Regions from separate parts of the Halodesulfovibrio oceani subsp. galateae genome, predicted to be linked through region 3. Evidence: predicted binding sites of a transcription regulator. Region 3 holds the regulator's gene; each other region holds the start of a gene.
The links. The regulator sigma-54, encoded in region 3, starts transcription at its own class of promoters, with help from an activator protein. The targets are predictions, from matches to a motif close to CTGGCACGGNNNNTGCTT.
Positions count from the first base shown of each region.

Region 1: ACZ5V1_RS15570 (ammonium transporter) is a predicted target of sigma-54. The motif match lies at 1,509-1,526, and genes of this name have one in related genera.
Region 2: ispD (2-C-methyl-D-erythritol 4-phosphate cytidylyltransferase) is a predicted target of sigma-54. The motif match lies at 1,969-1,986, and genes of this name have one in related genera.

Region 1 covers NZ_AP042453.1:3,538,866-3,542,145, forward strand. Annotated here, with positions in the region: gene icd (NADP-dependent isocitrate dehydrogenase) at 1-1,003, shown strand, start outside; gene ACZ5V1_RS15570 (ammonium transporter) at 1,562-2,932, shown strand; gene ACZ5V1_RS15575 (P-II family nitrogen regulator) at 2,951-3,277, shown strand.
Region 2 covers NZ_AP042453.1:1,672,385-1,675,664, reverse strand. Annotated here, with positions in the region: gene ACZ5V1_RS07410 (CgeB family protein) at 1-507, shown strand, start outside; gene ispD (2-C-methyl-D-erythritol 4-phosphate cytidylyltransferase) at 600-1,781, opposite strand; RNA gene rnpB (RNase P RNA component class A) at 1,866-2,233, opposite strand; gene ACZ5V1_RS07395 (zinc ribbon domain-containing protein) at 2,244-3,005, opposite strand; gene ACZ5V1_RS07390 (Nif3-like dinuclear metal center hexameric protein) at 3,060-3,280, opposite strand, start outside.
Region 3 covers NZ_AP042453.1:1,515,885-1,519,164, reverse strand. Annotated here, with positions in the region: gene ACZ5V1_RS06680 (PTS sugar transporter subunit IIA) at 1-325, opposite strand, end outside; gene hpf (ribosome hibernation-promoting factor, HPF/YfiA family) at 334-870, opposite strand; gene rpoN (RNA polymerase factor sigma-54) at 924-2,351, opposite strand; gene lptB (LPS export ABC transporter ATP-binding protein) at 2,551-3,273, opposite strand; gene ACZ5V1_RS06660 (LptA/OstA family protein) at 3,274-3,280, opposite strand, start outside.

The DNA.
Region 1 (3,280 bases), 2.0 Mb from region 3:
AGAAAAAGCATTTAACGAGACAGGTGAATACCTGCCGCAGGCTACGTTGACCGCATTACAGAATGCAGAGCTCGCCATTAAAGGCCCGCTTACAACTCCTGTCGGCAAAGGATTCAGAAGCCTGAACGTTACCTTGAGACAGACGCTCGACTTATACGCATGTATTCGTCCTATCCGTTACTATGATGGTATCATTTCACCGGTTAAGCGTCCGGATCTTGTTGATATGGTTGTATTCCGCGAAAATACTGAAGACGTTTATGCTGGTATCGAATTCGAATCCGGCAGCGACGAAGCAAAGCGCCTTATTGCATTTTTCCACGACGAGCTTGGTGTTACTGTGGACCCTACTGCCGGTGTGGGCTTAAAGCCGATTACACCGAACGGTTCCAAACGCCTTGTACGCAAAGCGTTGGAATTTGCTGTGGCACAGGGCAAGCCGAGCGTAACTCTCGTGCATAAAGGTAACATCATGAAATACACCGAAGGCGGCTTCCGCCAGTGGGGATATGATGTTGCTGCTGAAGAGTTTGCCGCGCACACCACCACAGAAGATGCACCAGCAGAAGGCAAAGTAGTCGTAAACGATCGCATTGCAGACGCAATGTTCCAGGAAGCACTGATTCGACCAGAGCAGTATTCCGTACTTGCGACCACTAACCTCAATGGTGACTACCTTTCTGACGCACTTGCAGCGCAGGTTGGCGGACTCGGTCTAGCACCGGGCGTTAATATGTCTGATAAGCTTGCGCTTTTTGAAGCTACACATGGCACAGCGCCTACTATTGCCGGTAAAGACATGGCAAACCCGGGTAGCCTTATTCTTTCCGGTGCAATGATGCTTGAGCACATTGGCTGGACTGAAGCAGCAGATGCTATCCACTCCGCTGTGAGCAAAGCTATTTCCGCTAAAACCGTAACCTGTGACCTCGCAAGCCAGATGGAAGATGCAAAAACCGTCGGCTGTAAGGCATTTGGTGAACTGGTGGGAAGCCTCTTGTAGTCGTACATATCTATATAATACGCAAAAGGGTGGTCTCGCTAGAGGCCACCCTTTTTTTATGGTTTTTTTTGAATGTCTCCGACGGGCAGGCAGGGTTCCACCCTCCTGCACCTCCCGCAAGGGGCTCGCCCCTTGACCCCTTTTTCTCGCGATACAATCCGTTCTTTATCGTGTTGGAAGTCGCGAAGGGGCTACCCTTCGTGGGCGGTTAGACGAACGTCTTCTCTTCTTAAGTATAGGTTGCGAAAGGTAGTGGGGAGGAAAGCCGCGAGGCGATCTTAAACAAAGAAAGGCCTCGCAAATAAAAAAGTTTTGATGGGGGTCTGGGGGAAACTTTTTCAAAAGTTTCAGCCCAGCCGCCGGAGGCAAAAAAAGAACTCCCAAAAAAACACAAAATTGACAATTTTGTAAATAATGACAAAAAAACAAGCTTCAAAATGATCAAAATTAACAAAATTGTAAAACAGTAAAAAGCGAGGTGTAGTAAAAACAGCTAGTTACGTTTTTGGCACAGAGTCTGCTTAATACTATGCAAAATCTAAAAAGCAGGAGGTTACTATGTCTGTGTACAAAAGCACGTTGTCCCGAACAGGGTTGATTACAGTAATGACAGTTTTGGCGCTTGGCGCAAGCGCAACAGTAGTACATGCCGAAGACGAGGTTATGTATCTGACACAAACAAACGCGAACATAGTATGGACTCTGCTCGCTGCCATGCTCGTGATGTTTATGCAGGCCGGATTCACCTTGGTTGAATGCGGACTAACTCGATCAAAGAATGCCGGTAATATTCTCATGAAGAACATGTTGGATTTTGCTGTTGGAACTTTGATGTTCCTTATGATTGGTTACGGGTTAATGTTTGGCGGAGATTTTTTAGGGTTGTTTGGAACTGACAGTTTCTTTCTCTCATTCATCGATGTTCCTTCTGCCACTAGGGATTTCGATATTACATTCTGGCTGTTCCAGTCTGTATTTGCAGCAACAGCGGCAACAATTGTTTCCGGTAGCGTTGCAGAGCGAACTAAATTTCAGGCGTACATTTTGATTTGTGTGCTCATTACCGGGCTTATCTACCCAGTTGCAGGCCATTGGGCTTGGGGTGGTCTTACCGGAAGCACCGGCTGGCTCGAATCTTTTGGTTTTGTAGATTTTGCAGGATCAACAGTTGTTCACTCTCTCGGCGGTTGGGTTGCATTAGCAGGTGCTATGGCTGTAGGTCCGCGAATTGGTAAATACATGCCGGACAAAAAGCCACGTGCGATTCTTGGTCACAACATGCCTATGGCTGGTCTCGGTGTCTTTATTCTCTGGTTTGGCTGGTTCGGATTTAATGCCGGATCAACAACCGTAGCTGACGGTAGCATTGGTTACATTGCTATGAATACAAGCTTGGCTGGTTGCGCCGGTATGATCGCAGCCATGATTACAGTATGGGTACGTTTTGGTAAGCCGGAAGCATCCATGACTATGAACGGCATCCTTGCCGGACTCGTCGGTGTTACCGCTGGCTGTAGTGAACTTTCACCGTTCGGTGCAATCGCTATCGGCGCAATTTGCGGCGTAGCAGTCGTTCTGGCCATACAGTTTATTGATACCGTTCTGTGCATTGATGACCCTGTAGGCGCTATCTCTGTTCACGGTGTCTGCGGTGCTATCGGCACTCTCGGCGTTGGTTTATTTGCATCACCAAATTTTGGCTCTGTAACTGGATTTTTCTATAACGGAGATCTGTCACAGTTCGGAGTTCAGCTTTTAGGAGTTGTCGTCTTCTTTGCATGGGCATTCGGCGCCGGCACCGTCTGTTTTAAACTGATTGATAAAGTAGTTGGATTACGCGTTTCTCGCGTTGAAGAAATTAAGGGACTGGATATTACCGAACATGGCTCTGAAGCCTACAACGGATTCCAGATTTTCAGTGTCGAATAACCTGATTGGAGAAAAACAATGAAGAATGTCGTTGCTTTTATCAGACCGGAACGTCTCCCGCAGGTTAAGCAGGAGTTGTTCGCCAAAGATCTTTTCGGATTGTCTGTAAACAATATTCTTGGGAGCGGACAGCAGAAGGGTTTTACAGAAACGTACCGTGGCGTAACTGAAGAAGTGAATCTTCTTAAGAAGCTGCGTATTGAACTTGTTGTTCAAGAAGAACGCCTGAACGACGCCATTTCTGCCATTGAAAAAGGCGCACGAACTGCAACAGAAGGTGATGGTATCATCTACTTCCATAGCATCGAAGGCGTTCGAAGAATTCGAACAGGTGAGGAATTATAGGGA
Region 2 (3,280 bases), 160 kb from region 3:
GCAGCTGAAGATATGATTGTAGTTCTTGGAGACGCTAGCGATGATATTGCTAATGCTTTAAGTTCATACATTGGCAGAGGAATGGTTCTCTGGGGTGACGGCTGGGAGCGTTACGAACAGTTTATGCCATATTATCAAGGCAAGCTTCAGTCTCTTACGCGGTCTGAACGTAAGGCTTTGTACAGAGATGCTGCCATTATCGTAAACATTCATTCAGCAAATACCGGCAATGGTGATGCCGTAAATATGGAGACATTTGCTATTGCCGCCTGTGGCGGGTTCCAGATTGTTGATAAACGGACACTCATGGAAGGCATGTTTTCTTACGATGAATTGGTCATGTTCGAGTCACCAGAAGAGCTGTCTGAGCAAATTTCTGAATTTATCGACGACCGTAATGCTCGTTTGGAATACGCACGAAATGCACAGCGGCTTGTGTTGGCAGAACACACCTATGAGCAAAGGATGCATACACTAATGAAAGCTATTGCAGATAGTTCGAAGTAGATTTTTGATGAACAAAAAAGGGGCTGTCCTAGTAAATAGGTCAGCCCCTTTTTGATTTTATGAAAGGTAAGCTAAGTTGCGGAAATAACGTATTAGCTGCGTAATGCCATAACGGCTGCTACGGCTTTTATGCCTTTTTTCTCACCGGTAAAGCCGAGCTTTTCTTCGGTGGTGGCTTTAACGTTCACTTGGTAATCGTTAAGCTTAAGCATCCGGCAGATGTTTTTCTTGATCTGCGGCTTCCAAGGCACAAGACGCGGAACCTGCGCAATGATTGTGAGGTCTACATTTGTGAGCTTGTAGCCTCGCTGGAGAAATTTGTCGTACACTTCGTTGAGGAGTACGCCGCTTGAAATATTGTCAAACTGTTCTGAAGAATCCGGAAAATGCTCTCCAATATCGCCGTCACCCATGCAACCGAGGAGTGCGTCACACAGAGCGTGAAGCAGAACATCACCATCAGAGTGAGCCACAACCTGAGGGCCACCTTGAATAGGAATGCCGCCAAGCTTCATAGGACGTCCTTCACCGTAACGGTGGACATCGTATCCCCAACCGGTAACAGGAACGGGCATGACAGCCTGTTTAGATTCGATCATGGTAAGGTCTTCCGGATTTGTGATTTTGCAGTTTTTTGTTTCGCCTTCCACTATGGCAACGGTGAATCCTGCCTGTTCGGCAATGGAAGCATCGTCTGTTACTTCCCAGCCTTCTTCGTCGCACTTGTCGTGCACATCGATGAGCATTTTTTTGTCAAAACCTTGCGGAGTCTGACAAGCTCGAAGAGTAGAGCGGTCAAGTGTGTGGCTGATGGCGTTGTTCTCGGTCACTTTAATGGTGTCTGTTACTGGAATTGCAGGAATTACAGCTTGAGAACCAGCTTTGAGAGAATCAAGCAGTGTGTTTGTGAGCGCTGTGGAGAAGAACGGGCGAGCTGCGTCATGCACTAGTACGTGTGTGCATTCTGAAGGCAGAGCCTGTAGTCCGTTGTAAACTGAATCTTGTCTACGTGCGCCACCTGCTACCACTTTCCAAGGCAGACCAAGTCTGCGTCCAAAATCAAGCTTTGTCAGTGTTTCTGTTGCTTCTTCAATATCTTCTTCAGGGAAAACAAAGAGGAGTCCACGCATACGTGTTGTATGAGAGAACGTGATTGCAGAATGCCAGAAGAGCGGAGCGCCTTTCCATTCCAAGAACTGCTTTTTAATGCCGTTAGTGGCTGCAGAGAGACGTGTGCCGGAACCGGCAGCAAGAATGATGGACCAACAATGCATGGGGAATTCCTTACATATTGTGCAGTGGTAGTAATAAAAAAGTATAGCATATAAAAAAAGGGTGCAAAGCACCCTTTTTTTAAAATATGGAGTCAGGACTATAAGCCGGGTTTTGTCTCCCCCTTGCGAGGGCGGTTATCATTCGTCTAGGGTTATGATTACTCATAACCTCAAGCAACCTACCCGAAAACAACGACCGGGCCGGTCGTAACTGTTTCCCTATTTGGTCTTGCTCTGAACGGGGTTTACCTAGCCTACCATGTCACCATGATACCTGGTGAGCTCTTACCTCACCGTTTCAACCTTACCGGCAGTAACCTGCTTAGGCGGTTTGCTTTCTGTGGCACTCTCCGAGGATCACTCCCCCTGGGCGTTACCCAGCGCTCTGCCCTTTAGAGCCCGGACTTTCCTCCCCGCACAAAAAAGTGCGCGACGATAACCTGTCCAACTCCAAAAATATGTTTACGCTTCTGCTGCTGCAGCTGCTGCTTTATCTGCTTCGCTTGCGAAGTGCTCTGACCAGTAGATCAGACGCTGGCAGTTAGGGCAGCTAAGGATCTGATGACCCTTCTGAAGCTCAATGTAGCTCTGTGGTGGAATCGCAATGTGACAACCGTTACATATCTGTTCTCTAACAGAAACGATAACTGGGTTGTCCAAACGAGAGCGGATAAATTCGTAACGGCTAAGGATAGGAGTCGGAACTTCTTTACCTGCAACGTTACGTTTTTTATCAAGCTTATCGAGAACTTTGCTTGCTTCTTCGACACGCTGTTTGAGGCTGGCTTTTTTCTCTTCCAAGTCCTCTTTGATGATGCCGTAGCGTTCATCCATGTCGGCAACTGCCATCTGCTGGCGCTCAAGTTCTTCAGAGAGAGCAAATTTTTCTTCTTCACGAAGACGGTTAAGCTTCTCAAGGTTGTCCATTTCACGCATCATTGCGTGATACTCTTTGGTGTTACCAACGAGCATGAGTTTGGACTTACTTTTTTTAACTTTGAGAGCGTCGTTTTCGATCTCAGAGTTAATGCGTTTTTCCTGTCCTTTGAGATGATCAATCTTCTCAAGGAAGTTATTGCGCTGGTTTTCAAGCGCATCAAAGCGTGTTTGAAGAGCTTCAACTTCTTTTGGAGCTTCATCAAGTTCACTTGTGATACCAAGGATTTCATCATCAACAAGCTGCAATGCAACGAGCTGTTCGATTTGCTTTAGATACAGGCTCAAGGTTTTTTCCTCCTGAAAACCATAGGGTTCGGACTTGCCGACACTGTGAAATTTCTATTCTGCGAATGGACCGATCAAACGCATTGGATCCTGCGCGGGCAGGAAAAATATTTCTATGTCATCCAGTTCTCCTGCAAGCTGCAAGGCAAACTGGCGCATCATTTCTTCTTCGAGACTGAAATGCCCAACATCAAGAATGCATCCGGTTGTATCCAGAGCAGAATGATATTTGACATCACCAGTAATAAACACATCCGCACCCATGGCAAACGCTT
Region 3 (3,280 bases):
CGTTTTCTGGAGCAAGAACCATGAAGAAAATCTTACAAGGTTTTTGATCAAGTGCATCAAAGTCCAGCCCATCGAAGCTTCGACCGGCTACTACTACTATTTTATCGAGTGCTGGAAGTTTTCCGTGAGGAATGGCAATGCCATTACCAATACCTGTGGTTCCGAGAGCTTCTCGTTCCATAAGCACGTTAAAAACTTCTTCAGCATCAAGGGATGGGTTTTTTTCAACGACAGGAGCCAAGAGCTCCGCCAGCGCCTCTTGTTTGGTGCTGGCGGTTAGCTCTGGCAGTACAAGTTCTTTTTCTAGGTATTCACCCAGTTTCATTACTTTTCCTAGAAAACGGGGTCAATCAGGCCGAAATTCTTATCTTTTCGGCGGTAGATCACATTTACCCGTTCAGTTTCAGCATTAAGAAAAACAAGGAAGTCATAATCAAGTGCATCAAGCTGCATAGCGGCTTCGTCAAGATCCATCGGTTTCGGTATAAAATTATCCATACCAATGATGGTTCGTTCCGCCTCTACTGCTTCTTCTGGAGGGATAGTACCTTCTAGAACAAACTTTTCTGCACCCTTGCGTTTCGTTTGCAGTTTTTCCGTACGACGTATGATCTGTGCTTTAAGTTTATCGCGAACAAGATCAACGGTTGCATACATGTCTTCAGACTGTTCAGTAGCGGATAGAGTTAAGTTATCCGATACAAGTGAAATTTCGGCTTTGTGGCGGAAATTGTCAACAGAAAGTGAGACTTGCATTTCCAAGTGTTCAGGGTTCGGTAAGAATCTGCCAAGCTTGCTGAAGCGTCGTTTGGCATAAGCTTTTAGGTGATTGGAAGGCTCAAAGTTTTTGAATGTGAATGCGATGTTCATGGTGCCTCCTAATTGGATACTTTTGAAACCCTGTGAGTCAGCTGGTTTCGCTTTTAGAATACCACCTTTCTCTTGGATGATGAAGGGATATTCATTGCGGTACGGTATTTAGCTACAGTTCTTCGTGCAATGTTAACCTGCAGTTTTTCTTTCAAAATCTCACCGATTTTTTCATCGCTGAGTGGTTTTTTTGTATTTTCTTCACTAATAAGCTTTTTAATGAGGGCTTTTACGCTCTCCGATCCGACCTGACTACCATCATCAAGGCCAATTGCACTGTTGAAGAAGAACTTCAGTTCAAAAATACCGTGCGGGGTCGAAATGTACTTACTTGTGGTGATACGGCTTACCGTTGATTCGTGCATGCCAATATCATCTGCAATATCTTTAAGAATTAGCGGCTTTAACGATGTAACACCATTAAGGAAGAATTCTCTTTGATATTTAACAATACTCTCAACTACTTTATATAAAGTTCGTTGCCGTTGGTACAGACTTTTTATCAGCCAGGAGGCAGAACGCATCTTGTCCTGATAATAATCTTTTTCTTCAGCGTTAGTAGTTTTCGGGAGTTGCTCTGTTAATTCACTGAGTTGTAATTGTGGTAAACCATCTTCATTGAGAACGATAACGAATTCTTTTTCGTACTCATAGATGTAAACGTCTGGAGAAACATATTGTGCTTCTCCTCCACCGAACCGTGCCCCCGGCATAGGGTCAAGGCTCTGGATTACATCTAGGTACTCTCTGAGATCTTCAAGGGAAATTTTGTATTTTCGAGCAAGTGGTTTGTAACGACGCTTCTCTAGGTCTTCAAGATGATTAGTAATAATATCTACAAGAATTGGGTCACGATCGTAATTGAGAGCTTTTACCTGAACAAGCAGGCATTCCTGCGGAGTGCGAGCAGCAACCCCTACAGGGTCAAATTGTTGAATATGCTCAATAAGCTGTTCCACTGTTTCAGGATCGCTTTGAGCAATCTGTGACAGCTCTTCTGTAGATACATGTAGGTACCCATTAGAGCTGATGCTGCCAATGATGATTTCTCCAACACGAATTTGCTCTTCTGAGAGTGGAGAAAGCATTAATTGCCAGTACAGATGACCGTCTAACGTTGGAGCAGGAGCAAGACGAGCTTCAAATGAGCTCATTTCCTCTAATGCTTCAGTTTCCCGCATTGAAACCTGTTTGGTGGTACTTGAGAAATCACCCAGATAATCTTCCCAGTCAGCGTTAGAAGAAAGCTCTTTGTCATAAGCTTCCTGTTCATCTTTACGCTGTTCTTTAGCAGAAGTTTTGTCTGGATTAGCGGTTTCTTCCAAGGACTCTTCCAAAAAAGGATTCTCCAGCAACTCTTGCTGAACGGTTTCAGCAAGTTCCACGCGAGAAAGCTGCAGCAGTTTGATTGCCTGCTGCAATTGCGGGGTCATTACAAGCTGCTGGGCAAGCTTTAATTGTTGGCGAAGTTCAAGAGCCATATATAAGAATGTCCTATGTGGTTCGACTAGCTAAAAAGCTGAAATATAATGTATGAGTACTGCCTATCAAAAAACATTCCAAATCAGATAACTGACCTCTTTTTTGCCACATAGGAACGTTATATGCAACCAAGAAAAAAGCCCGTTGGACGGGCTTTTCGTTATTGCGAGGGCGCAAATTATATTTTTTATCAAGATACTAGAGACTAAAACCTTCTCCAAGGTAGACGCTACGCGCCTTTGGGTTATCAACAATCTCTTGCGGCGTACCGGAAAGAATTATTTGACCTTCGTAAACAAGGTTAGCTCTATCACAAATTTTTAATGTTTCCCTAACGTTGTGGTCGGAAATGAGCACGCCCATTCCTTTGTCACGCAGTTTACGGATGATGTCCTGAATGTCATCTACAGCGAGTGGGTCAATGCCTGCAAATGGCTCATCGAGAAGAATAAACTTAGGATCTCGGATTAACGCGCGGGCAATTTCAAGGCGGCGACGTTCACCGCCGGAAATATGCATGGCGTGAGTATCACGAATATGTGTGATACCGAATTCTTCCATCAGTTCTTCTTCACGTTTTTTCTGATCATCACGGGACAGTTCTGTTTGTTCCAAAATCAACTGCAAGTTCTGAGAGACTGTGAGTTTTTTGAAAACAGAGCTTTCCTGAGGAAGATAGCTCAAGCCGATTCGCGCACGTTCGTGCAACGGCCAGTCGGTGACTTCCATATCATCTACACGAACCACACCGGCATTGGGTTTAACAATACCAATGAGCATGTAGAATGTTGTTGTTTTACCAGCGCCGTTAGGGCCAAGAAGTCCCACAATTTCACCCTGCTGCATTTGCAGATTGATATTGCGGACAACCTCACGCTTGCCGTAAATTTTGCAAAGTCCTTCAGCTTGGATAATAGACATTTATTTT